4 regions of the Rossellomorea sp. ABR4_004 genome follow, and region 3 is predicted to be linked to each of the others. Evidence: riboswitches for the same ligand, from Rfam matches in the RefSeq annotation. Region 3 holds a riboswitch; each other region holds the start of a gene.
The links. Region 3 has a riboswitch for S-adenosylmethionine ahead of ACXAF2_RS19575 (2,3-diketo-5-methylthiopentyl-1-phosphate enolase). Riboswitches for the same ligand answer to the same signal wherever they lie in the genome.
Positions count from the first base shown of each region.

Region 1 (6,065 bases), on a different contig from region 3:
CATCGCGGACATACTGTTTTCGGCGGTTGTGGAAGCAGAAGAAACAAATCTACCATCTTCTTCTACATAATAGCTTCTCGAAACACCGGCCTCCATGCTATGTTTTCTTTTTTCTACAGAAAAATCGCCACCACTGAATTCGGGGATACTGTTCAATAGGTCCACAAGTTTAGGTAGATCATTAAGGGTAGCCTGTTGTACATGAGGAAGGTCTTGTCGATCCATTGATTCCGTGTTGTCACATTTCGCATAATACATATGTCTTAATGATTTAATTTCTCTGGATAAAAAGGGTTCAACCTGCGTCACGATCCTTTTTAATCCGGAAACGATGCTGTAGTCTTCAGTCTCATTAATGATTCTGGCAAATCCTTCTACATCGAATTCCCCCATGGAAAAAGGGATGAAGTTTTCTCTGTACTTAAGGAGGATTCCCCTCAAATTTCCTTCTGTGTCAAAGTCGCCCCAGATTTTCTGGAATTCCTGTTCATACCCGAAGGCTTCGATGTCCCCGATAATAAACAAATTCTCAGCCGGCTGCTGATGAATGAGTTGCTGGCAAATATCATGATCCTGTTCTGTAAGCTGTCTGATCATCTTGGTTCCCCCCCTGTAAATAATCATTATCATACCAAAATTAGAAATATTTAGTAAAGTGTTATTTTTAGGGGAATTTGATTAACAGACGACACAAGTGATGTAAATTGTATAAATTCAGTTGGACTAACAGAAGTTATGAATAGCTGCACTACCATGCGTGGTTTTAAATTCATTAAAATAGGGAATCTTAGCATCAAACACAGTTACTAGGAGGGAAACTCATGCTTTGGACCATTATTGGAATTCTTTTAGTCCTTTGGTTACTCGGATTGATCTTTAAAATCGGAGGAGCCATCATCCATGTTTTACTTGTTATTGCCATTGTTGTCTTTTTATTTAACAGAATCACCGGGCGTAAAAAAGGATTATAACCATAACAAAGGTCCGTCCCTCAAATAGAGGGACGGACCTTTGCTATATAGTTTATTTAACGGCAGGGCCGCCTTTAAGTTCGATTTCAGATGGTACGTTTGAGAATTTCTTGAAGTTTTCGTTGAATTTGTGGGCAAGTTCTTTTGCCTTCACTTCATAGGCTGCTTCATTGGACCAGGTTTTCTTTGGTTGAAGTACTTCGTCAGGAACACCAGGAACGTGAACAGGGATATTCAGACCAAAGATGTCGTCCGTTTCTGTTTCAACGTGAGTGAGTTCCCCTTCAAGAGCTGCTTGAATCATAGCACGGGTGTAGGATAACTTCATGCGGTTACCAACACCGTATTCTCCACCGGTCCAACCAGTGTTCACTAAGAATACTTGAGCATTGTGCTCATCGATTTTCTTCCCAAGCATCTCAGCATAACGAGTTGCCGGGAGTGGCAGGAATGGTGAGCCAAAGCATGTCGAGAATGTGGCCTGTGGTGAAGTGATTCCGCGCTCAGTACCTGCAAGCTTCGATGTATATCCGCTCAAGAAGTGGTACATTGCTTGTTCTTTCGTCAGTTTGCTGATTGGAGGTAATACCCCGAATGCATCTGCGGTTAAGAATACAATGGTATTTGGATGTCCTGCAACACTCGGTTCAACGATGTTATCCATCGCTTGAAGAGGGTACGCAGCACGAGTATTTTCTGTCAACGTGTTATCCTCATAATCAGCGATGCGGGAATTGTCATCAAGAACCACGTTTTCAAGGACAGAACCGAAACGGATCGCATCAAAGATTTGTGGCTCCTTTTCACGTGTCAGGCCGATACACTTAGCGTAGCAGCCGCCTTCGATATTGAATACACCGTTAGGAGACCATCCGTGCTCATCATCGCCGATTAAACGACGGTTCGGATCTGCGGACAATGTCGTTTTTCCTGTACCGGATAAACCGAAGAACAATGCCACATCTCCTTCACGTCCGACATTTGAAGAACAATGCATGGAAAGGATATCGGATTCTGGAAGTACGTAGTTCATGACAGAGAAGATCGATTTCTTCATTTCACCTGCATACTCAGTTCCACCAATCAGGACAATTCTTCTTTCAAATGATACAATGATAAATGTTTCAGAGTGAGTGCCATCTTCTGCTGGATCTGCCTTGAAGTTCGGGGCAGAAACGACGGTGAATTCTGATTGATGACCCTTTAGCTCTTCTTCTGTAGGGCGAATGAATAATTGGTGAGCGAAAAGATTATGCCAAGCGAATTCGTTGATCACTTGAATAGGTAGTCTATGTTTTGAGTCAGCACCTGCGAACCCTTTGAAAGAAAATACTTCTTCTTTTTCTTTTAAGTAATCTAATACTTTTGTATATAGTTTATCGAATGATTCTGAAGAGATTGGTTGATTGACAGAACCCCACTCAATCTTATCCTTTGTGGATGGTTCTTCTACAATGAATTTATCCTTAGGAGAGCGTCCTGTGTATTTACCAGTTTCTGCTCTGACTGCACCTGATGATGTTAAAACGCCTTCATTTCGTTGAAGGACTTTTTCAACTAGTTGGGAAACAGATAATTGTTCCTGAATGTTTTGACCGTTAAGTAATTCTGTTAATTCATTAGACATGCTCACTGAATTCATTAGAACCCTTCCTTTATATAAATTTAATGATCTCGTTTGCTTCACAAAAATAGTATAACACAATTGAACCATTAGTCTATACTATTTATTTAATTTTATAATGTGTCTTCATATTGTCACATTTTTTATCCGAAAATAGCTTGTACCTTCTTATATATATGAAGGAAAAATCATAATGTTTAGCCTCATTGCCTAATTAGGTTATTTTAAGAGGTCAAGATAGGTTGGAATCATGAAAAGACCAAGCTTGAATGGTTAAACATGTCACTTGAAAAAAGTTGACACCACCAGTACGAAACGTTATCATAGTTCCTTGAACGGATACTCTTATCCTGAGCTGGTGGAGGGAGCAGACCCTATGAAACCCAGCAACCTGCTAAATAGTGAATGGATCTTATTCTTTTGAAACGATCCGATTAAGCGAAGGTGCTAAACTGAGGCAAGGTCTGAGAACCTTGAACGATAAGAGAGAAAAGGCGCGGCTATGATCTGAAACCTTTCCTCTAATGCATGAATCATGAGGAAGGGTTTTTTCTGTTTATAGTGGATCAAATGCACATAATGCATGATTTTTTTATAAAAAAACCATGTTTACTTCATACTACTTAGGGAATGAGTACCGTATCTGTTTAATGTTTTGTTAGATCAAAGTCTAACAATTATGCTTAAGGAGGAACCTTGATGTCAACTAAACGTCGTCTGTTTACATCTGAGTCCGTAACCGAAGGACATCCAGATAAAATTTGTGACCAAATCTCTGATTCAATTCTTGATGCAATTCTTACAAATGATCCGAATGCTCGTGTAGCATGTGAAACGTCTGTTACGACGGGCCTTGTTCTTGTTGCGGGTGAAATTACAACGAGTACGTATGTCGATATTCCAAAAATCGTTCGTGAAACGATCCGTGAAATTGGCTACACTCGTGCGAAATATGGCTTTGATGCCGAGACATGTGCTGTATTAACATCCATCGATGAACAATCTGCTGATATCGCGCAAGGTGTAGATCAGGCACTAGAAGCTCGTGAAGGCCAAATGACGGATGAAGAAATCGATGCAATCGGTGCAGGTGACCAGGGGTTAATGTTTGGATTCGCTTGTAATGAAACGAAAGAGCTTATGCCTCTTCCGATTTCCCTTGCCCACAAAATTTCCCGTCGTCTGACTGAAGTTCGTAAAGAAGAAATCCTTCCTTACTTACGTCCGGATGGAAAAACTCAAGTAACCGTTGAATATGATGAAAACGATAAGCCGGTTCGTATTGACACAATCGTTATCTCAACTCAGCATCACCCTGAAGTGACGCTTGAGCAAATCCAACGTAACTTAAAAGAATATGTCATCGATCCTGTTGTACCGAAAGAACTGATCGATGAGCAAACAAAATACTTCATCAACCCGACTGGTCGTTTCGTTATCGGCGGACCACAAGGTGATGCAGGGTTAACAGGACGTAAAATCATCGTTGACACATACGGCGGATACGCTCGTCACGGTGGCGGTGCATTCTCTGGTAAGGATGCAACGAAAGTGGACCGTTCTGCGGCCTATGCAGCACGTTATGTAGCGAAGAACATTGTGGCAGCAGGACTTGCTGAAAAATGTGAAGTTCAATTAGCGTATGCAATCGGTGTGGCTCAACCGGTATCCATCTCAGTTGATACATTTGGAACAGGTAAAGTATCAGAAGACGTACTAATCGACGTTGTTCGCAATAACTTTGACCTGCGTCCTGCAGGAATCATCAAAATGCTGGATCTTCGTCGTCCGATCTATAAGCAGACAGCTGCTTACGGACACTTTGGCCGTAACGATATTGATCTTCCTTGGGAGCGTACAAACAAAGCGGAAGCATTAAAAGCGGAAGCATTAAGCGAATAAGGAAAGATAGTAGAAGAGACCAACACTTATCAAGGTGTTGGTCTCTTTTGCGATGTGTGACGGCGGTGGCGAAGGTTATTGTGCCAAATGGCAGGTAATCGTGATTTTGGCAGATATATGTTGAAAATGGCAGATGAATCCGAATCCGAAGCCGGGACCTGCTTACAAGAAAATCTTCCATGAGTATTCTCAGGAAGGTTGGGGTATCCCAAGTATAGGATATTAAAATGGTTTGATGCTTTTATAATATTGTCCTTTTTCTGCGTATTCTTTCGATATTCGCTTCATTTCGCTAATATCATGTTCATTTAACTCTCTCACCACTTTTGCTGGACGACCGAATGCCAGTGTGTTGGGAGGAATGACTTTCCCTTGTGGAACAAGGCTTCCTGCCCCAATAAATGCTCCTTCACCAATTTCAGCATTATCGAGAATGATGGATCCCATGCCGATCAATGCTTTCTTTCGGATTTTGCAGCTATGTAGAATCACTCCATGGCCTACGGTTACTTCATCTTCAAGAATAAGAGGGTTATTTGGACTCTGATGAAGAATTGAATTATCCTGTATATTTACTTTATTACCGATTTTGGTTGGAGCGACGTCCCCTCTGATGACGGTGTTGAACCAGATGCTGGACTCTTCACCGATCTCCACGTCCCCGGAGATGGTGACATAATCGGCAATGTATGCCGATTGAGCGATGATAGGTTTTTTATCATAATATGGATAGAGCATTTAATACTACCCCTTTCAAGAATATTTACTATAATAATGGTAGCAGAATTCATTCACATAGAGAACTATTAAGGAGGAATTGCCATGTGGAAATGGGAAACAGATCAAGAAGCAAAGGCAGTCATCGTCATCGTTCATGGAGCAATGGAGCATCATGGTCGGTACGGTTGGCTCATTGAAATGTGGCGTGCAGCAGGCTTCCATGTCATCATGGGCGATTTACCGGGTCAGGGGATGACTTCAAGAAGTAAAAGAGGACATATCGATTCGTTCGATGAATATATAGTGGAAGTAAAAGATTGGGTACAGGCGGCGTACCAATTTGAGTTGCCTGTATTTCTGATTGGTCATAGTATGGGTGGGCTTGTTGCGGTCCGTATGCTTCAGGAATCCCATGTGAACTTGGCGGGGGTGATCTTGTCCTCACCTTGTTTAGGCTTGGTCACGACTCCGTCAAAACCGATCGAGCTCTTGTCCCATGGTTTAAATAAGATCGCTCCCATGGTGAAGTTTCCATCAGGATTAACGATTGATATGGCAACGAGAAATGCCGATGTTCGTGAAATTGACAGCAACGATTCACTCTATATCACCAAGGTGTCTGTCCGCTGGTACAGGGAGCTCGCCCAAGCAATAAAACTGGCTTTTGTAAACCTGGAAAAAATGCCAGATGTCCCCCTGCTAGTGCTGCAGGCCGGTGACGACAAAATCGTTGACAAAAAAGCAGTGAAAAAATGGTTCAACGAACTGTCTTTATCTGAAATGCATTACAAAGAATGGCCGAAATGCTATCATGAAATCTATAATGAACCTGAAAGAGAAGATATCTT
Region 1 covers NZ_JBSWVM010000001.1:1,375,026-1,381,090, reverse strand. The annotation lists gene ACXAF2_RS07250 (GNAT family N-acetyltransferase) at 1-597, opposite strand, end outside; gene ACXAF2_RS07245 (lmo0937 family membrane protein) at 822-971, shown strand; gene pckA (phosphoenolpyruvate carboxykinase (ATP)) at 1,024-2,613, opposite strand; SAM riboswitch class I at 2,938-3,082, shown strand; gene metK (methionine adenosyltransferase) at 3,295-4,497, shown strand; gene ACXAF2_RS07230 (gamma carbonic anhydrase) at 4,720-5,235, opposite strand; gene ACXAF2_RS07225 (alpha/beta hydrolase) at 5,320-6,065, shown strand, end outside.
Region 1: linked by a shared signal. The riboswitch ahead of metK (methionine adenosyltransferase) and the one ahead of ACXAF2_RS19575 (2,3-diketo-5-methylthiopentyl-1-phosphate enolase) in region 3 are both predicted to bind S-adenosylmethionine.

Region 2 (6,065 bases), on a different contig from region 3:
AAACTCCCCTTTGCACTTCCGTTCGGACCGCCTTCCTCGGCAGGCGTCCCGAACACCACCACTTCCCCTCCTGTTTCATCGAGTAGGGACGACAGGGCGATGGCCGCCCCGCAGCTTGCCGTCCCGATGATATTGTGACCGCAGGCGTGACCGAGTCCAGGCAGGGCGTCATATTCAGCCAGGTAGCCGATGACCGGCCCTTCTTTCCCTGAATGTTTGCGTGCTACAAAGGAAGTCTCATGACCTGCGACTCCCCGTACAATGGAGAACCCGTTGGCTGCAAGGAGGGTGGTCAAGGTCTCTGAAGCAAAGAACTCTTCGTTTCCGATTTCAGGTTTGTCGTGGATCTGATGGCTGGTTGATACGAGTTTCACAGCCAGTTGATCCACTGCCGAGACGAGGGTGTGTTTACGATCGGTAATCGCTGCTGGTTGACTCATCTCTTTACCCTCCTAATGCAATTCACTGACCGGCACGAATGTCGGGATCAGGGAATCTTTGTATGTTTTCTTGATATGTTCCGCTACGTCATCCTCCTGATAGAGCTCCACAATCTTTTTATAAGTCTTATTTTCTTTATCTTTTTGCTGCGCCGCGATGATATTGATGAACGGCTTAGATTCCGCCCCTTCGATATAGATGCTGTCATCAACCGGGACGAACCCTGCTTCAACAGCGACACCATTATTGATGATCGATGCTGCAACATCCGGTAGTACCCTCGGTGTCTGGGCAGCGACGACCGGTGTGAATTCAAGGTTTTTCGGGTTTTCTTTTATGGCTTCCAAACCTTGTGACTGATCAAATCCTTCTTTCAGTTGTATCAAACCTGCTTCCTCCAGTAGGAGAAGGGCACGGCCAAGGTTCGTCGCCTCTTGAGGAACGGCTACTTTACTGCCTTTCGGTAAGTCTTCTACCGATTTATATTTTTCCGAATAGATTCCCATTGGCGCGATGATCGTCGAGCCGATCGGTACAAGGTCCAGATTATGTTCTTCAACGAAAGAGTCAAAATACGAAATCGTCTGGAAGGCGTTCAGGTCGATATCCCCATCGGCCAGGGCCTGGTTCGGTCTCACGTAATCGGCAAACTCCACAATCTCGATCTCAATCCCTTCCTTCTCTGCTTTCTCTTTCATATACTCCCAAATCGGCACCCCAGATCCATTCACTCCGACTTTAACAACTTCTTTTTCACTTGAGCCGGATGCACTGTTTCCCGAGCAGCCGCTCAATATAAGGGTGATTAATAGAATCGCGATACTTGCTAGACTGATTGATTTTTTCATATTCCTCTCTCCTAACGTCTTCTGATGATTTTTGATAAGGTATTTCCTGCTGTCTGCAATCCCTGCACCATCACGATTAAAATGATGACAGTCACGATCATGACGGATGTTTCAAATCGCTGATAACCGTAAGCGATGGCCAGATCTCCGAGGCCCCCGCCTCCGACTGCCCCAGCCATGGCCGATGCACCGACCAGGCCGATGGTGGCGATCGTGATATTCAGGACCAGTGTACTCAATGCTTCCGGAATGAGGATCCCGAAAATGATCTGCCACGGCCCTGCCCCCATGGACTCCGCCGCTTCAATGACACCCGGTTCCACTTCAAGGAGCGAGCTCTCTACCAGTCTTGCAATATACGGTGCCGCAAATGCGACAAGCGGCACGACCGCTGCCGCCGTTCCGATCGATGTGCCCACTACCAATCTTGTAAAGGGAATGATGGCCACCATCAAGATGATGAACGGGATCGAACGAAATATGTTGATGATGCTGCTCAATATGGAAAAGACGACTTTATTTTCAAGTAAGTGCCCCTTTCTCGTCACCACGACGATGATGCCGAGGGGAAGCCCAATCAACGTTGCAAACAGGAGGGAGAATGACACCATCGCCACGGTATCCCATGTCGCTTCTATAATTTTTGGCCAAAATAATTCCCAGTTAACTTGCACGCTTCTCCACCTCGCTTACGAATAATCTGTTCTTCCAATAATCCAGGATCTCTTCCGTTTCTTTCTTGCTGCCGATGATCTGTACGATGAGATTCCCGAACGGCTTGCCCTGGAGTTCCGTGATCTGGCCGAATAATACATTGATATGGGCATTGAATTTCTTTGCCGTTTCGGACAAAATCGGCGTGCCCGTCGAATCCCCCTTGAAAATAAGGCGGCAGATGCGCCCTTCTTTGCTGTCATTCAATTTGTCGAGAACCGATGCCGGCAGCTGATCATTCATGACACTCTTCACAAAGTTTTTCGTCGTCGGGGTCTGCGGGTTGGAAAAGATATCGAAGACGCTTCCCTCTTCCACGATTTCTCCATTTTCCATGACAGCGACCTTATCACAGATTTCCCGGATGACCCCCATTTCGTGGGTGATCATCACAATCGTAATGCCATACTCCGCGTTGATTCTCTTTAATAAGTTCAGAATCGATTCCGTCGTCTGAGGGTCAAGTGCGGATGTGGCTTCATCGCAGAGCAGAATCGAAGGCGATGTCGCCAGGGCTCTTGCTATCCCCACCCTTTGCTTCTGCCCTCCTGACAGTTGATCCGGATAATGCTTCGCTTTATCTTCAAGTCCGACAAACGCGAGCAACTCCTTTACTCTCTCGCTGATTTTTTCTTTTGGCCATTTTGCAAGTTTCAGAGGATAGGCGATATTCCCTGCCACCGTCCGGGATTGAAACAGATTGAAATGCTGAAAGATCATCCCGATGCGGTGCCGCTCTTTCCTCAGATCGATTGCCGACTGATCTTTCAAGCTGCGCCCCTCTATGAAAATATCACCCGATGATGGTTTCTCTAAAAAATTGAGACAGCGGACAAGCGTGCTTTTTCCCGCTCCGCTGAATCCGATCACGCCATAAATCTCTCCCTTCTTCACTTCGAAGGAAACATTCTTCAAAGCGGTGAATGGGCCATCCTTCGTCTCGAAAACTTTCGTAACATTCTGAACTCTGATCATACAGGACTTGCTCCTTTCGCTATGTATTCTTCTTGAAGCCTGTGTGTGAAGGACATGGCAGAAAATAAAAAGTGCCCCCCTTCATAAGAAGAGAGGCACAAATATGTATATGTCCCGCTCTTCTCATCTTTCAAGTCATATGACTTGATGGAATTGGCACGGTATTCATAAGAACCCGTTGCCGAGGTATCACAGGGCCAGTCCCTCCACCTCTCTGGATAAGAAGATATCGCTTTATTAAGTTAACGTTATAATGCGTTTTAGCATTAGGGTAATGTTAAAGGATATTAGTTGGGTTGTCAATCCTGTTTTTGAATTAATTTCAATATACTCAAATTGGCTAATTCATCCAAAATCCAACTTGAAAGCATGCAAACTGGGGACGATTCCTACTCTACATATTGACTTTAAGGGAGATTGAGATTAGTCGAAAGGAGAAGTAAGAAACGGACTCATTCCCACTCAACGGATTTATATTGTTAAGTGTTTTTACATAAAGAGAGGGACGGACCTCTCCTACTTTTAACAGAAGGTCCGACCCTGATGAAGGCGGGGTCAGGTCCCAGTCTATTAGGCTGAAAGAACATAAGCGGAGATTTTACGGTTATATCCAGGATGGACTTAGTATTGAAGGGAAATAAGCGGAGGATTTCCTCTTAAGCACAGATAAATCCCCCATTATTATATTTCTGGAAGCAATAGGCGGAATCTTTCCGCTTATTTCAGCCTTTTTTAATCGTAGTGACCATTTAAGCGGAATCTTACCGTCTATTCATTATCTCTGGCACTTAACCAGATCCCCAACCGATAAGTGGGTCACTCTTAAACAAAGATTGTGAGGCATCTTTTGACAGGTTGTCTAATATACACGAATTTTCTTCTTTTTTTAAAATCTGAATATTCTAAGTATACAGTGAAATACATATTGTACTACGTTAAATTATCTTATTTAGGAAAATAGTTCTTACAAAAAAACAGGGACGGCTTTCACTCTACTTTCCTGGGTGATGGTCAAAAGGTAAAGGTAAAAAAAGTACCGTCCCCCTCTACTTTCTTATTCCATTATTGCCCAGGATACTTGAATAACTTATACCAATACAAAGTGTTTTCTATATTTGGAATATATGACTGCTTCAATGTGTCGACTCCACCTAGTATGAATCCTTGTTTCACATAAAACTTAAAGTCTATTCCATTATTAACCGCGTCTCATAAAATGAAGTTCACCCAGATTATCTGTGAACCCCCATTTTTCGTAGAACGGTATCATTTCTGGTCTGCAGTATAGTTCGAAATGATTTATTTTCTTTAACGAGGGGTGCTCTATGATGTTGTTCATCATTTTTTCACCAATATGCTTTCCACGGTAGGATGTATTTACAATGACATCAAAAATAATGGCTTTATAAACGTAATCGGTAAGTATACGTGCAAAAGCAATTAATTCTTTATTTTGTGGTCCAACCAATGCTATAACAATGTCTGAATTCTCAAGCATAACATGAATGTCAGTAAGTGTCCGTCCCTTAGTCCACCATTCTGTTTCATACATGACGTGTAATTCTTCGACTTGTTTACTATTGAGATTCTCTACCATTTCAAAGTCCAATATATTTGCCCCCTACGTATAGAATTCTCCTCTGGCCAAGAGCATCAAATCCCTTTCAAAGCATCCTTGTACCTCTGATAATAAGCCTCCACATTATTCAACAACAACAACTCCGTATACAAATAAACCTTCATATTAAAATCATTAAAATCAATCGTAGTCAGATCCTGTATCTTCTTGATCCGATAATTCAACGTGTTCGGATGGATGAACAGTTCATTGGCGGTCTGTTTCCCCTTCCCATCATTCGCCAAATACACCTCAAGTGTCTTAAGAAGATCTGTCTGTTTCTTCACATCATTCTTAATCAATACCAGCAGATCATCACTGTAATAATCCTTTGACGTGTTCTTCTCATAAAGGGTTGGCAAGTACCTGTAAATACCCAGATGAGCGAATTCCCGAGGCATGGATTCAGGACGCGGGCTGATGAAGTTAGCCGTTTCAATGACCTCTGACGCTTCCAAGAAGCTCTTTCTCATTTGATATAACGTGGTGTATTCTTTCCCGATCCCAATCAGGAAGTGGTAGAATTCTTCTTCCCCTGTTTGTTCTTTCACCTTTTCGACTAGATCTCTGGCTAGTTCCAGGGAGGAAGATGGTGTGTCTGCTTTGCCGTAGAGAACGAGGATCACCTGGAATTCCGTTCGTAGTGAATAAATCTTTGTGTTGAAGCTGGATTCCTGGACCAGCTTCTCCAATTGGTCGAGCATAGGCTTATAGTCCGACGATGCGATCGAGTATACCGCTACCGTGAACCGTTCAGGCAGGGTCAGCTTGACGAGGGATGCATCATGGCGGAGCTGGCTTTCACTTCCGTATTCGTGCTGCAGGAGATGCCATAGTACTTCTTCTTTTCTGTCCTTTTTGATATTGACTTTTGCGTACATATCATTGATCAGGTTTCCAAGATGAGCGGAGATTTCTTCAAGGAAAGCGAGCTCTTCATTTTCGAGAAGACGGTTGGATTCCTGAACCCAAATATATCCCATCGTGTTTCCCAGGTACTTGGCTGCAACGACGACGCGCTGGTGAAATCCTAACTCTTCCATCGCCTGTACCCGGATCGGATCCGTATGTTTCTCGAGCTGGTGGACGATGCCCTCTTTTTTCAGTCGATCGATGATGAAGACCGGACATTTTTTCGTGAGGATTGTCTTTAGCTGTGTTTGATCGAACTTATTCGAAGAGGAACTGTATGAAATCAGTTCGAAATTTTTGTTTTCAATGATGACGGGATTGCCTAATTTTGAGCTGATCAATTCCGTCGCTTTATGAATGTCTTCTGTTTGGAGGATGATATCAAGTGCTTCCATAGGAATCTTACCTTTCCACGAGTGTTTGTGATTCCTATTATAGCGTTAAATCCCTCAATAAAAAATGAAAAGCTCCCCCTGATCGGGAGAGCTCATCGTGTTCGATTTATTCCTCATCCATAAATGGATAGGTAATGTCTGTTGTTGGCGCAAAGTTTTCTT
Region 2 covers NZ_JBSWVM010000001.1:1,230,811-1,236,875, forward strand. The annotation lists gene ACXAF2_RS06550 (M20 family metallopeptidase) at 1-440, opposite strand, end outside; gene ACXAF2_RS06555 (MetQ/NlpA family ABC transporter substrate-binding protein) at 453-1,289, opposite strand; gene ACXAF2_RS06560 (methionine ABC transporter permease) at 1,301-1,963, opposite strand; gene ACXAF2_RS06565 (methionine ABC transporter ATP-binding protein) at 1,953-2,978, opposite strand; SAM riboswitch class I at 3,099-3,203, opposite strand; gene ACXAF2_RS06570 (GNAT family N-acetyltransferase) at 4,177-4,587, opposite strand; gene ACXAF2_RS06575 (PucR family transcriptional regulator) at 4,632-5,903, opposite strand; gene pruA (L-glutamate gamma-semialdehyde dehydrogenase) at 6,010-6,065, opposite strand, start outside.
Region 2: linked by a shared signal. The riboswitch ahead of ACXAF2_RS06565 (methionine ABC transporter ATP-binding protein) and the one ahead of ACXAF2_RS19575 (2,3-diketo-5-methylthiopentyl-1-phosphate enolase) in region 3 are both predicted to bind S-adenosylmethionine.

Region 3 (6,065 bases):
AGCTGTTATTGTCAAACATGATAGACTCCTCAGTATTTAATAAACGAAGGACGGTTTGCATAATGCGAACCGTCCTTCGTTTATTAAATAACGACAAATTAAGTTGATTGTTTTGGTATACGTGTGGATATTGTTGGAGATTTGTTTTCTCTTGTAAACCTTGAATGGTGAGGGAAAAACTTGATGAATAGTCTCAAGAAGCAGTTCGTTTTAATAAGTTCTTAATGTATTGCCCAAATTCGTTTGATGTTTCTTGGAGGGTTAATGATACGATCTTATTTGTGCACTTTTCATAGTCGTTCAACAGCTGATCTAATTGCTGACTGCATTTGATTGTCTCCGCTGCACATAATCCTAAACTCTCTCCCAACCCAATCATTTCTGAACGTTTTTGATTAATTCTCATTAATAACCACTTCTGTTTTAATAGACGACCCATTTCTAATAAACTCCTTTTTTAGCTCCTAGCCTTTATTAAGTTAAATCGTTACTTGAGCATTATCGCAAGTATTATCAGAAAAGTAAATAGATTCGCAAAACAAGACAAAATAACTAGTAATGTTTCTTAATTAGACATTTTCCGTCAAATATCTCCCCTGATAATAACAAAAGGATAGACAATCGATTCTACTCTTTGTCTATCCCTTGAATACTATTTTAATAGATTGGTACCCAGCCCTCCTGTGTGACGAAAATACGGACGGCAACTACTTGCTTATCTTCACTTAATGTAAAATAATGGCGGATGTTTTCAGGGACTGAGATTAAGTCACCCGGGTTTAAATGCACTTCAAAAAAATCACCATCATTTCCTTGAATGACAAATACACCATGGCCGTTTACAATAAAGCGGACTTCATCATCTGTGTGATGATGCTCCTGTTGGAAATTCCTTAAAAGCTCTTCAAGATTTGGTGTGCGCTCGGAAAGGGAGATCACATCCCAAGCCTGATATCCTCTTCGCTCTGAAATATCTTCAATCTCCTCTTTAAAAGTTGACAGGATTTCCGCTTTATCATCTTCGGTTAATGCGTATTGATCCCTCAGTCCTTCTACCAACTTGTCGATATTCCAATGCTCATAAATGACTCCTTGTTCACTTAAATACTTCACTACTTCTTCCTGGTTATCAATCACTTGGTTATTCCCTTGGATTATGATTGTCGTCATAATCTTACTCCTCCTTTAGTAATTGTTCTCGTATTCGTTAAGGATAAAAGTGTGAGTTGATATTGAAATAAAAACTCACAAGCTTCCAATAGTTTCTTAGCTTCAAAACCGGTTCTTCCCCAGACCGTTATACCGTGGTTGCGAATGAGCACCGCCCCTTTGTCTGCTTTAATAAAGGATTGAAATTCCCGGGCAAGCATCGGGATATGTGCATGATTACGAATGATTGGAATGGATAAAGAATCATCTTCCCCCCATTTATCCCACGCTTTAATTAATTCTTGGTTTCTAAATGTGACGACACCCTCATCCCCATACAGTTCACTGATTACATTATTCGCCACAGTGTGGACATGTAGGCTGCATCCTGCTGAGCTTTCTGTGAAAACATGACTGTGCAGCAATGTTTCGGCCGATGGTCGTGCAGGTGTATCTTGGATGGCCTCACCTTGAGCATTTACGAGCAGGAAATCTTCATCGGTTTGCTTCCTTTTATCCTTTCCACTTGCCGTTACCAGGAAAGTAGCAGGTAATGAACTCACTCGTATGGCAAGATTCCCGCTCGTTCCCATAAACCAATCCCTCTCTGCCAATTCCCTTTTGATATCAGCTAGTTCTTCCCATTGAGATTGATAGGAATTCATATTTTCACTCCTTTTTCAATGACGTCCATGCAATCGTGAAAGGATTCAAACGGATGATAGGGGATTCCTTTTTCTTCGCATGTATGTGCCAAATAGTCTCTGGCAATCACAGTGTCTCCAAGCTTCGCCATTTCAATATCTGTGACAGAATCCCCTATCACAATGACCTCCGTATCTTCTGTTAAAGACAACAACCTCAAGATGGAAGGCTTGCAGCATCCACACCCTTTACTTTCACAGTGATCATCGCATGGATATGGCCAATGAATCGTTATGGTTGAGTCGTTAAAGCTAGCTTCATTACAATAAATCCCATTAAAAGGCCCATATTCATTTAGTAGAGGATACACAAAAAAATCAATTCCACCGCTAACGATATACAAAGGTATCTCATGTTCCTTTGTATAATCTACAAACTCCTTAAACCCTTTACGTATGACTGCTGTGTCTAATAGATACTGAATCATTTCCTCTTTCTTAGATGAAGGAATGAGTGAAAACAGCTTGCTGACTCCTTCTTTAATGGACAAAGACTGATTTAAGATGTCGTCTTTGACAGGTTCCCATTCTGCAGGAGCAAAGGTTTTCATCAATGAGATGATATTATCCGTTTCTGTAATCGTTCCATCAAAATCACAGAAAATGATCGGATGCTTCATTATACCTTTACCTCCTCTCCCCATAGGGATAGTGCTTTACGAAGCTCATCGTGGGAATCCGCTACAGCTGAGAGAGAATCTCCCCTTAAAACTCCTTCAATTGCTTGGACGAATGCCTTTCCCCCTCCAACTGCCCCATCTGGATGACCGTGAATGCCACCACCTGCATTAATGACACAATCTACACCAAAATCCTTCACCAAAAGTGGTACAAGCGCAGGGTGAATGCCTGCTGACGGTACAGGCAACGTTTTTCTTAGATGATCATCATCCTTCGTTAACTCATGGCTTACGGATAAAGCTTTGCTCTTCTCTAAGGCGACACTTCCGTATGGAGATGGAAATAAAGAAAAATCAGCTCCGGCCATTCGCAGGAATTTCCCTAACCATAAAGAATAGCTCACACCATATACAGGGGATGAGGCAACGGCACCTGCGAATGCAGGATGTGCCATAATCGGCAAACTGATCTCAGGATCCTCCCTCAATTCCTGTAGAACATCCAGTCCATAAGAAAATACATTGAATAAAAGGGCATGTGCTCCAAGATCACGTGCTTTTTTTGCTTTATCACGTAATTCTGAAGTTCTTCCTGTGAGGTTTACAGCATACAGCGTTTTCTTACCAGTCTCTTCAAACACCTCGTGTAACACTTTTTTCCCTATACTGATCCTCTCAGTGAAAGGTGTCAGTGAATTATCAAAGAGAATTTCATCGTCTTTTACTACGTCGACTCCCCCGAGAACCTGTGCCCTTAATTGGGTTTCAAGGTAGGTAAGGTTCCTGCCGATTACACCTTTAAAGATGCTCATTAACAAGGGTCTGTCGTGTACACCCGTTAGCTCCCTGATTCCTTCTATTCCAAAACGTGGTCCAGGGTAGGCTTTTTTTAAGTCGCTGGAAAACTCTACATCTACTAATTTCACTTCACCATCAAGGGAAAGCTTGCCGAATACCGTAGTAAGGATGGCTGGGATATCATTTGAATAATTATCACCGGGATAGCCAATTTGCACCTTACCTCTGGGGCCATCTTTGCCTTCCCACTCTTTCACGGAAACGACCCTCCCCTTGTACTTGCGCAATTGATCCTGTTCCAGGAGCGGTAAGTCCGTCCATGAACCGACAGTCAATCCCAAGGCGATCCCCTCTGCCTTTTTATCGAATGAACCACTCTTTCCCTTTATTTCATATGTGGCTATCACTTCACTCATTGTTGTCCTTCCTCCTTGAACATGCTATTTTTAGCCGCAAGTTATTTTAGCCTGGGCAAACAAAAAACCTCTTCCAAATAAGAAGAGGTTTAATAAAGTCACTCTTTCTTATCTGTCAGCTTTTTTAGCTGCAAGAATTAGCACCGTGCTTGAATAAGTCGGTTGCCGGGCTTCATAGGGCTGGTCCCTCCGCCTGCTCTTGATAAGAATTTCATTATTCATTATTTCAGTTGGATTATTGCACCAATTTCAATTTCTGTCAATCCCTTTTGTGGAATAATTCTAAATTTTCTATACGGGAAATCGCTTCTTTTATCCGCTCATTTGTGGTTAATAGTCCTACACGTACGTACCCTTCTCCATATTCTCCAAAGCCTACACCCGGGGCTACAGCAACTTTGATTTTTTCAAGTAAATAAGTAGAGAACTCTACAGATGTGAAACCCTCAGGTACTTTTAGCCAGGCAAAGAAGGAACCTTGTGGAGCTTTTACATCCCACCCTATTTCCTGAAGTCCGGAGATTAATAGTTTTCTTCTTTCTTCGTAGGTTGAAACCAGTGCATGTACACATTCCTGGGAACTTAAAAGGGCAGTGGCAGCCGCTTCTTGAATAGCACCGAACAGACTTACATATAAGTGATCTTGCAGGAGGTTGATCGCTTCTATGGCACTCTTATTCCCGACGGCAAACCCTACTCTCCAGCCAGCCATATTGTACGTTTTCGATAATGTATAAATCTCAATCCCGACATCCTTTGCTCCATCGGTTTCCAAAAAACTTATTGGCTTATTTCCATCAAATCCTATGGCTCCATAGGCAAAATCATGTACAACACAAATATCATGCTGATTGGCAAGAGTGACTGTTTCTTCAAAGAATGATTGTGTGGCGATTGCTCCGGTAGGGTTATTAGGGTAGTTCAGAAACATTAATTTCGCACTTTCCAGCTCATTACGGGAGTGTTCACTATAATCAGGCAGAAATCCATTCTCCTCTCGCAGTGGCATTTTAATCATACGTGCCTCTGCCAACGCTACCCCTGATAAATAATCCGGATAACCGGGATCGGGCACCAATACCCCATCACCAGGATTCAATAAACATTGAGGGATTTCAACTAACCCGGCCTTTCCTCCGAATAGCACAGCTACCTCTGTTTCCGGATCTAACTCCACACCATATTCACGCAGGTAAAAGGCAGCAATCGCCTCTTTAAAGGACGAAAACCCGCGAAATGGAGGATACTTATGATTGGACGGCGAAGCTGCTGCTTCTGTCAGTTTTTCCACAATATGTTGAGGAGTCGGTTGATCCGGATTTCCCTGGCCCAAATTAATGACATCATGTCCCTCTTTGACCACGGCATTCACTGTTTTGGCGAGGGATGCGAAAAATTGTTCAGGTAATAAATCTAATCGTTTTGCTTTACTAAAGGTTTTCATTACACTCACCCACTACATTTTTTTGAAAATTAATTACTTTCAAATTCTAGTCACAAATGATATAACGGAAAATAAAGAATGTAAAGGAATAAATTCCAAAAAGTCCTTAATGAGGTGAAAGAAATGATTCAAAAGATAGGTCTTGCACAAATCGATATTGTGTTCGGGAGTCCCGAAAAAAACAAGCAAATAGTAGAAGAATGGATTAAAAAAGCTAGTGACGACGGCTGTGATACAGTTGTGCTCCCTGAGCTGTGGACGACTGGGTATGACCTTACAAGAATGGATGAAATCGCTGATGAAGGAGCAAAAGACTCTTCCTCCTTCCTGTCTGCACTATCAAAGAAATATTCCATTCACATTGTAGGTGGTTCTGTTGCGCAGAAATCGCAGGAGGGGGTGTCCAATACTCTTCTAGTTACGAATTCAAAAGGCGAGCTGGTGAAAAAGTATTCGAAGCTCCACTTGTTTAAGCTAATGGATGAACATCATTATTTACTTCCCGGGCATGAAGATGGCATCTTCACCCTTCAAGACACAGTAATGGCCGGATTGATTTGTTACGACATCCGTTTCCCTGAATGGTTCAGAAAACAAGTTCTACTAGGTGCCAAGGTTGTTTTTGTCGTAGCAGAGTGGCCAGCAGCACGAATTGATCATTGGCAGACCCTCTTAAAGGCAAGAGCGATTGAAAACCAATGCTTCGTGATTGCCTGCAACCGGGTTGGAAATGACCCGAACAATGAATTTGGCGGTTGTTCCCTCATCATCGATCCATGGGGAGAAATTCTTTCAAAAGGAACACAAACGGAAGAATTGGTTACAGCTGAAATCAATCTACAGGAAGTAGAAAAGGTCCGAAAGAAGATTCCGATATTCCAAGATCGAAGACCTGATTTTTATTAGAAAGGTTATTATTCAAAAAAAACGTTGA
Region 3 covers NZ_JBSWVM010000003.1:509,498-515,562, forward strand. The annotation lists gene ACXAF2_RS19555 (aspartyl-phosphate phosphatase Spo0E family protein) at 194-439, opposite strand; gene ACXAF2_RS19560 (1,2-dihydroxy-3-keto-5-methylthiopentene dioxygenase) at 658-1,170, opposite strand; gene ACXAF2_RS19565 (methylthioribulose 1-phosphate dehydratase) at 1,167-1,814, opposite strand; gene ACXAF2_RS19570 (2-hydroxy-3-keto-5-methylthiopentenyl-1-phosphate phosphatase) at 1,811-2,473, opposite strand; gene ACXAF2_RS19575 (2,3-diketo-5-methylthiopentyl-1-phosphate enolase) at 2,473-3,687, opposite strand; SAM riboswitch class I at 3,793-3,896, opposite strand; gene ACXAF2_RS19580 (aminotransferase class I/II-fold pyridoxal phosphate-dependent enzyme) at 3,947-5,131, opposite strand; gene ACXAF2_RS19585 (carbon-nitrogen family hydrolase) at 5,255-6,037, shown strand.

Region 4 (6,065 bases), on a different contig from region 3:
GGCATCCTTTGTGAACCAGGTAACGTCGAACAACTTGCACAAGCGATAAAGCGTTTCATTACAAACAGGGAAGAACGTGATAGGTTTGCATACGCTGCTGAATCCTATGCTCGTCAACACTTAACAAGCCAAGAAATGACGAGAAAAATTGAACAGATCTATCAAGCATATATATGTAGAAAGGAGACTCATCATGAGGGAGAATAAACGGATCCAGGATCAAAAATGAAGATATTAGTTACAGGCGGTGCCGGATTTATCGGATCCCAACTCATAGATTTACTGCTCGCAGAAGGTCACACACCTGTTATTCTCGACAACTTCTCTAATGGCCAGGAGGGGAATGTGCCAAGTGGAGTCAAAATATATAGGAAAAACCTATTATCTGATAAAGTTGAGCGAATTTTCAAAAAAGAAAAACCTGACATTGTCATGCACCTCGCTGCCCAAGTGAGCGTAGCCAAATCGTTGGAAAATCCAGCAGAAGATGCCGCGATCAATGTATTGGGAACTGTAAAGTTGTTGGAGTACAGCATCAAATACGATGTGAAAAAATTCATCTTCTCCTCCTCGAGTGCAGTGTATGGTTATACAAATGAGGTGATTCATGAAGAGAGTGCCACTAGTCCCATCTCCTTTTACGGTACCTCCAAATTAGTATCTGAAACTTATATCAAACTATTTAATAGGCTATACGACCTTCCGTACACCATCTTGCGATACGCCAATGTATATGGACCAAGGCAAAGATCTGATGGTGAAGGCGGAGTCATTAGCATTTTTATTGAGCAACTATTAAACAATGAGGCACCAATCATTTTTGGGGACGGAAATCAGACACGGGACTTTGTATACGTAGAAGACGTAGCCCGGGCAAATCTTCTTGCCATCACCAATGCTGACAACCAAATCATCAATATCAGCACCAACACCCAAACATCCGTCAATTTACTCTACATCCTGCTCTCAAACCAAATCCACTCTTCCCAACAGCCAAACTACGAAGCGAAACGGGAAGGAGATATTTTACACAGTCACCTTTCAAACGCGAAAGCGCTTGAAAACCTTAAATGGGAACCTGTATATGATCTGATCTCAGGACTCGAGAAAACGGCAGCATATTTCAAAAAGAAAGAGTAGTCATGCTATCATAAATCGCATTAGTTAAAAGAAAAAGCCTGTATGACAGGCTTTTTTTCCTTAGATCGCGATCTTCATGTCAATATCACTCATGTATTCTACCCTAGACGATCTAAAATCCATTCGGCTGTTTTCTTTCCGTTCTGAATGCACGCACCTATACCCACTCCATAATATGAAGAACCGGCCAGCTTCACGCCTGGTAGCTGGTTTGCCAGATTGTTATCTAATGAATGGACAGACTGACTGTGCTCAAGATGATAATTTGGCATCAGATCTTTCCAATTCGTAACTTCAACAGAAACCGGGTCACAGTCTATACCTATGCTTTTTCTGATATCCTCCAGTGCCGTGCTTACAAGTTCTGCCTTGCTATATTCTTTCAAGTCATTGTAATGAAGGTTTGTACTTTTATAAAAAAGTCTCAATAATAGTCTTTGGTTATTGGATGTATGCTTCCACTTCCGACTCGTCCATGTGCATGCATCGCATTTCACATCTCTGCCGTTTGATACGATAAAGCCTGTCCCATCAGCAGGAAGGTCCGCATCTGGAATGTTAAATCCGAGGTAGATCGAAATCAGTGAAGAGTTTTTCAGTTTATTAAAATCAGGTTCCAGTTGTTCATGAGTTAGTAACTTTTGGGTTACATCATGAGGTGTTGCGAAAACTACATAATCCGCTTGAATGCTACCATGACCATTAAGAGTGAGTTTGTATTTATCGCCCGTTTTTTGGAAATCTTTTGTTTCTATGCCTTTTAAAATTGTGGTACTGGAGCATTGTTCTTCTAAACGTTCAATGATGGTTGATAAACCATTTTTAAACGAGATGAACTTTTTTTGGGATGCCCCTTGGAATTTTTGTTTATTTGCTGATAAACCCTTCATGATACTGCCGTAATCATTTTTATAATCTAGTAAGTACGGAAGTGTCGAAGCCATAGTAAGTTTATGCAAGTTCCCCGAATAAACCCCTGATAATACTGGAGCTATCTGTTTCTCGACAAGTTCCTTACCCAGGAATGCTTCTAGAAATTCACCGATGGAACTCTCTTTTGTAAAATGTGTATTTTCCGTTTCTAGGTCTTTAAGGGCATTAATCTTCCCTTCTTCTGACACCAGGGTGCTACTTTTAAGTGAATCAACTGACATGGGAATTCCGAAAATCGTGTCTTGGGGAATCTCGTGTAATTCGCCATTTGTGTATATGTAGGATGTGCCTGTTTCATTATAGACCAGTTCCTCTTGAAGTTGAAGTTCTTCAACTAGAGACAGAACCCCTTCATTTCGGGCTACGATGGAATCTGCTCCTGCTTCCATAATGAATTCGCCTTCTCTTATGGTTCTAATTTTGCCGCCAAGCTGCAGATCTCGCTCGATTAAGATTAACTCGATATCTATTTCTCGTTCTTTGGACATTTTTTGAAGATGGTACAGAGCTGTTAATCCTGTAATTCCTCCACCTACGACAACCACTGTCTTCATACGATTCACTCCAATAATTGCGTTTATGTATACAGATTATCATGTTTTTTGTTTATTAGAAAAAGATTCTGTGTCTGATTTGGGAAAAAATATGGGTATGAAGGTTAGTTTCAACATGTATATATTATTTTCATTAACCCTCTTCTGATTCATCACTCAATTCCTAGTTGACAACTAAGAATACTTATATATATAATGTAAGAAATCAATGACAACTATATAGCCACTTATCCAGAGAGGTAGAGGGACCGGCCCGATGATGCCTCAGCAACAGATTCTACATCGTAGAACACTGTGCTAATTCCACAAGCTTTGTGCTTGAAAGATGAGTTGAAGTTTTATACTTAAAGCCTTCTTCTTATCTATTAGGGAGAGGGCTCTTTTCAATAAAAGAGCCACTTCCAATGTTCGAATACTAATAAGAGGAGTGATCCAACATGGGGAAAATTCTCCAGGAATCTATTCATAATCGCAAAAATGAGTTAATAAACAAATTAATTGTCCACAACATTTTCAAAAAAGGGGACAAACAATTATTCGAGCTGACGTTGCAAGAACTTGAGGATGAATACAAATATCTTCAAAAGGAATGCCATCCGCATAGTGATGTTGGGTCCATCCATTGGAAAAATTGTGCGAAATTAAGCAGTTAATAAGCAGCAATCCTAGGTTGTGGACTGCTTACTTATTTTTCTATAGTTAAACAAAATGTCTGCATTCATCAGCACATCCTCCTCGTGGTGATTCTAGTTTTTCTTAACAAAATTGATTCATATATAAACGATCTACTCCTTATTTAAAAAATTCTTTCAAAAACATTCCAAATGTCTTATTCTGATAATCTATCATCTCTTACAAAGGAATTAATATATGACTTCCATCCTGCAGCATTTCATGAACGAATTCATCGGCTTAGATAGTTGGTCTCTCATTTTCATCAGTATTTTCATTAATATACTCATCAGTATTCTTGGTTTCCTGCCAAGTGTCTTCTTAACGGCCTTTAATATTTCCGCATTTGGGTTTTGGCCAGGAATCGGTATTTCCATACTTGGTGAATCCCTAGGGGCCATTGTTAGTTTTTATTTGTACCGAAAAGGAATGAAGTTTGCAGGTATTGATCAGATTCTGTCAAACAAATACTTTCTTAAATTAAAAGAAGCGTCTGGTACGGAATGGATCTTTCTTCTATTCTTGTTCCGCATGGTTCCATTTGTTCCTTCAAGTGTAGTAACCGTTGCCGCTGCCTTTAGCTCTATTTCTATTGTTGCCTTTTCTATGATCAGTTCTGTCGGAAAGATTCCTTCGTTGTTGATTGAGGCATTCGTGGTGATGAATGTGTTGGATGCGGATAAGGGCACGGTCATTTTATTGGCAGGTTCGATGATGGTTGGGATACTATATTTGGGATATCGTTGGTGGAAGAACAATAGATTATAATTGTGTCAGTTACGGACACCACTCTCCTCGGGAAAAGAAAAAAGACGTCCACCACATGGCGTACGTCTTTTCTCCCTTTCATTTATTGTGCATTTACCTCGACAGCATCCTTCTTGTGATATTCTGCAAAGATCTCCGCGAACGCTTCTGTAGAGTTATACAATTCCACTAAATTATTTTCCACTCCGCCAAACTCAAGTAACATGGCTCTCTCGGTTAGGTCCTGATTGTAAACCCCGTTACCTTCTGCTCTTGTTTTGATGAAAACTCCACGGCTGATGCCAGGATATTTTTCCTCCAGTTTAGCATTCAATTCCTTTGCGATCTTAAGGTTCTTTTCGAAGTTTTTGTTTTCTTTCCCTACGATAAAAAATAAGCGGGCATAGTTTTTACCGTTAATGGTTTTGGTCGTGATGCTCCGTGGCTGAGAATCCCGATGGATATCGATCAAGTACGTTAAGTCATCGTTTTGGGCAATGGCTTCTTGTACTAGTCCCCTTGATAACTGATAGGATTCAAAATATGTCCATGACTTGTCTTTGAGTGCTTTGTTTACATCTGTCTTATCCTGAACTGCCCCAATCCCCCTTGCTTCAAGCTCTTGCTTTAATTTGGACCCTACAGCAATGACGTTAACCTTCTCGTTGGTACTCGCTGGATCTTTCGAATCGTTATTTTTAATTAGCGGGCTGAACGCTTCCCAGCTGTGTGAATGATAGATGTAGACGGATTTTTCATCAATCTCTTGAACTCCGTTTCCTGAATTGTTGTTTGCCTGATCAATTTGGCTCTGATCGATTTCCTGATCTTTCAACTGATCTTCTGTTGGAGCCGGTGATTCATTTGGAAGGTTGGTAATGTCCGTCCCCTTCCCCGCAACAGCTATGTGAGTATGATAATTTTCGATTCCTGGGATTTCCCGTCCAAATAAACTTCGCGGATCAAGGAGTGAAACATTCGTGACACTTTCCAACCAATCAAAATCATTGTTTAATGCTGCCTCATTTGTAACACGCAATCCTGTCATTTCCTGTGACAACAACATAAGAAATGTTTCCTTCGGGACTAGTTCCGACATTGATGAATACAGTAAACTATCCACCCTCAATTTAATGGCAGTTGATGAAATCAACCACACGGTCAAGTACATGAGTACAATACCGATCAATACTACCCGAATGATGGCCTTCATAGAGACGAATACTAGTGGGACTAAGCTATTGTTGTTTCGAGACTTATACGACATCATCAGTACCCCTATATAAAGTATTTAATAGTTAACTTTATGCAGGGGGATGATAGAGTAGAAGGTTTTTTCCGGGATTCGGTCGGATTTCCTATTTCGCCTTATACCGTGAAATCATTTTCAACCTTTAGTTTAAGTGCATTTCGAAGTAATTCTTGAACGACTGCTGCGAAAATGGAAATGGTGACAGACGCAAAGCTGATAATGATCCCAACCATAGCAATACCCGGATGAAGAGCATGTTGAATGAGAAGAAACACTATACCTGCCACATATATGGCTGTAATCAATAAGGCATACAACTTTATTCGGTGAAGAGACACAATTGCTTTCCCTGAAAAAGCGTTCTCTTCAATACACGTTAAAAGCTTAAAAGCTTGATACAGCGCTAAATTAAATGGAACCGCTGTTAAGTATAACCCTATTAGAACCGGCCATTTCAAATAAGCGAATTCGGGAAATAGATCAGCCGAATGCTTCGCCATGGTTGGCAACCAGACAACACAAAGGATGAATACAATCGCTCCTATTGCCATCACGGCCCCTTTTAAAAAAATCGTCGTTCCTCGTTTTATAACACACCTCTAATACCATGTTTTTCTAAATTATATAATGAGATTTATTGTTTTCCAATAAAATAGTATCGATTTTTTATTTTCTATTAAAAATCCCTATACAAACAAACACATGAGTAGACTCATGTGTTTTAAAACTTTATCTGCTATTTACTTCATTGGCTGCCCTCACCCCCG
Region 4 covers NZ_JBSWVM010000008.1:20,779-26,843, reverse strand. The annotation lists gene ACXAF2_RS22630 (glycosyltransferase family 4 protein) at 1-207, shown strand, start outside; gene ACXAF2_RS22625 (NAD-dependent epimerase/dehydratase family protein) at 226-1,140, shown strand; gene ACXAF2_RS22620 (protoporphyrinogen oxidase) at 1,239-2,627, opposite strand; SAM riboswitch class I at 2,852-2,959, shown strand; gene ACXAF2_RS22615 (Fur-regulated basic protein FbpA) at 3,065-3,280, shown strand; gene ACXAF2_RS22610 (TVP38/TMEM64 family protein) at 3,498-4,067, shown strand; gene spoIIP (stage II sporulation protein P) at 4,150-5,313, opposite strand; gene ACXAF2_RS22600 (DUF2975 domain-containing protein) at 5,415-5,849, opposite strand; gene ACXAF2_RS22595 (flavin monoamine oxidase family protein) at 6,028-6,065, opposite strand, start outside.
Region 4: linked by a shared signal. The riboswitch ahead of ACXAF2_RS22615 (Fur-regulated basic protein FbpA) and the one ahead of ACXAF2_RS19575 (2,3-diketo-5-methylthiopentyl-1-phosphate enolase) in region 3 are both predicted to bind S-adenosylmethionine.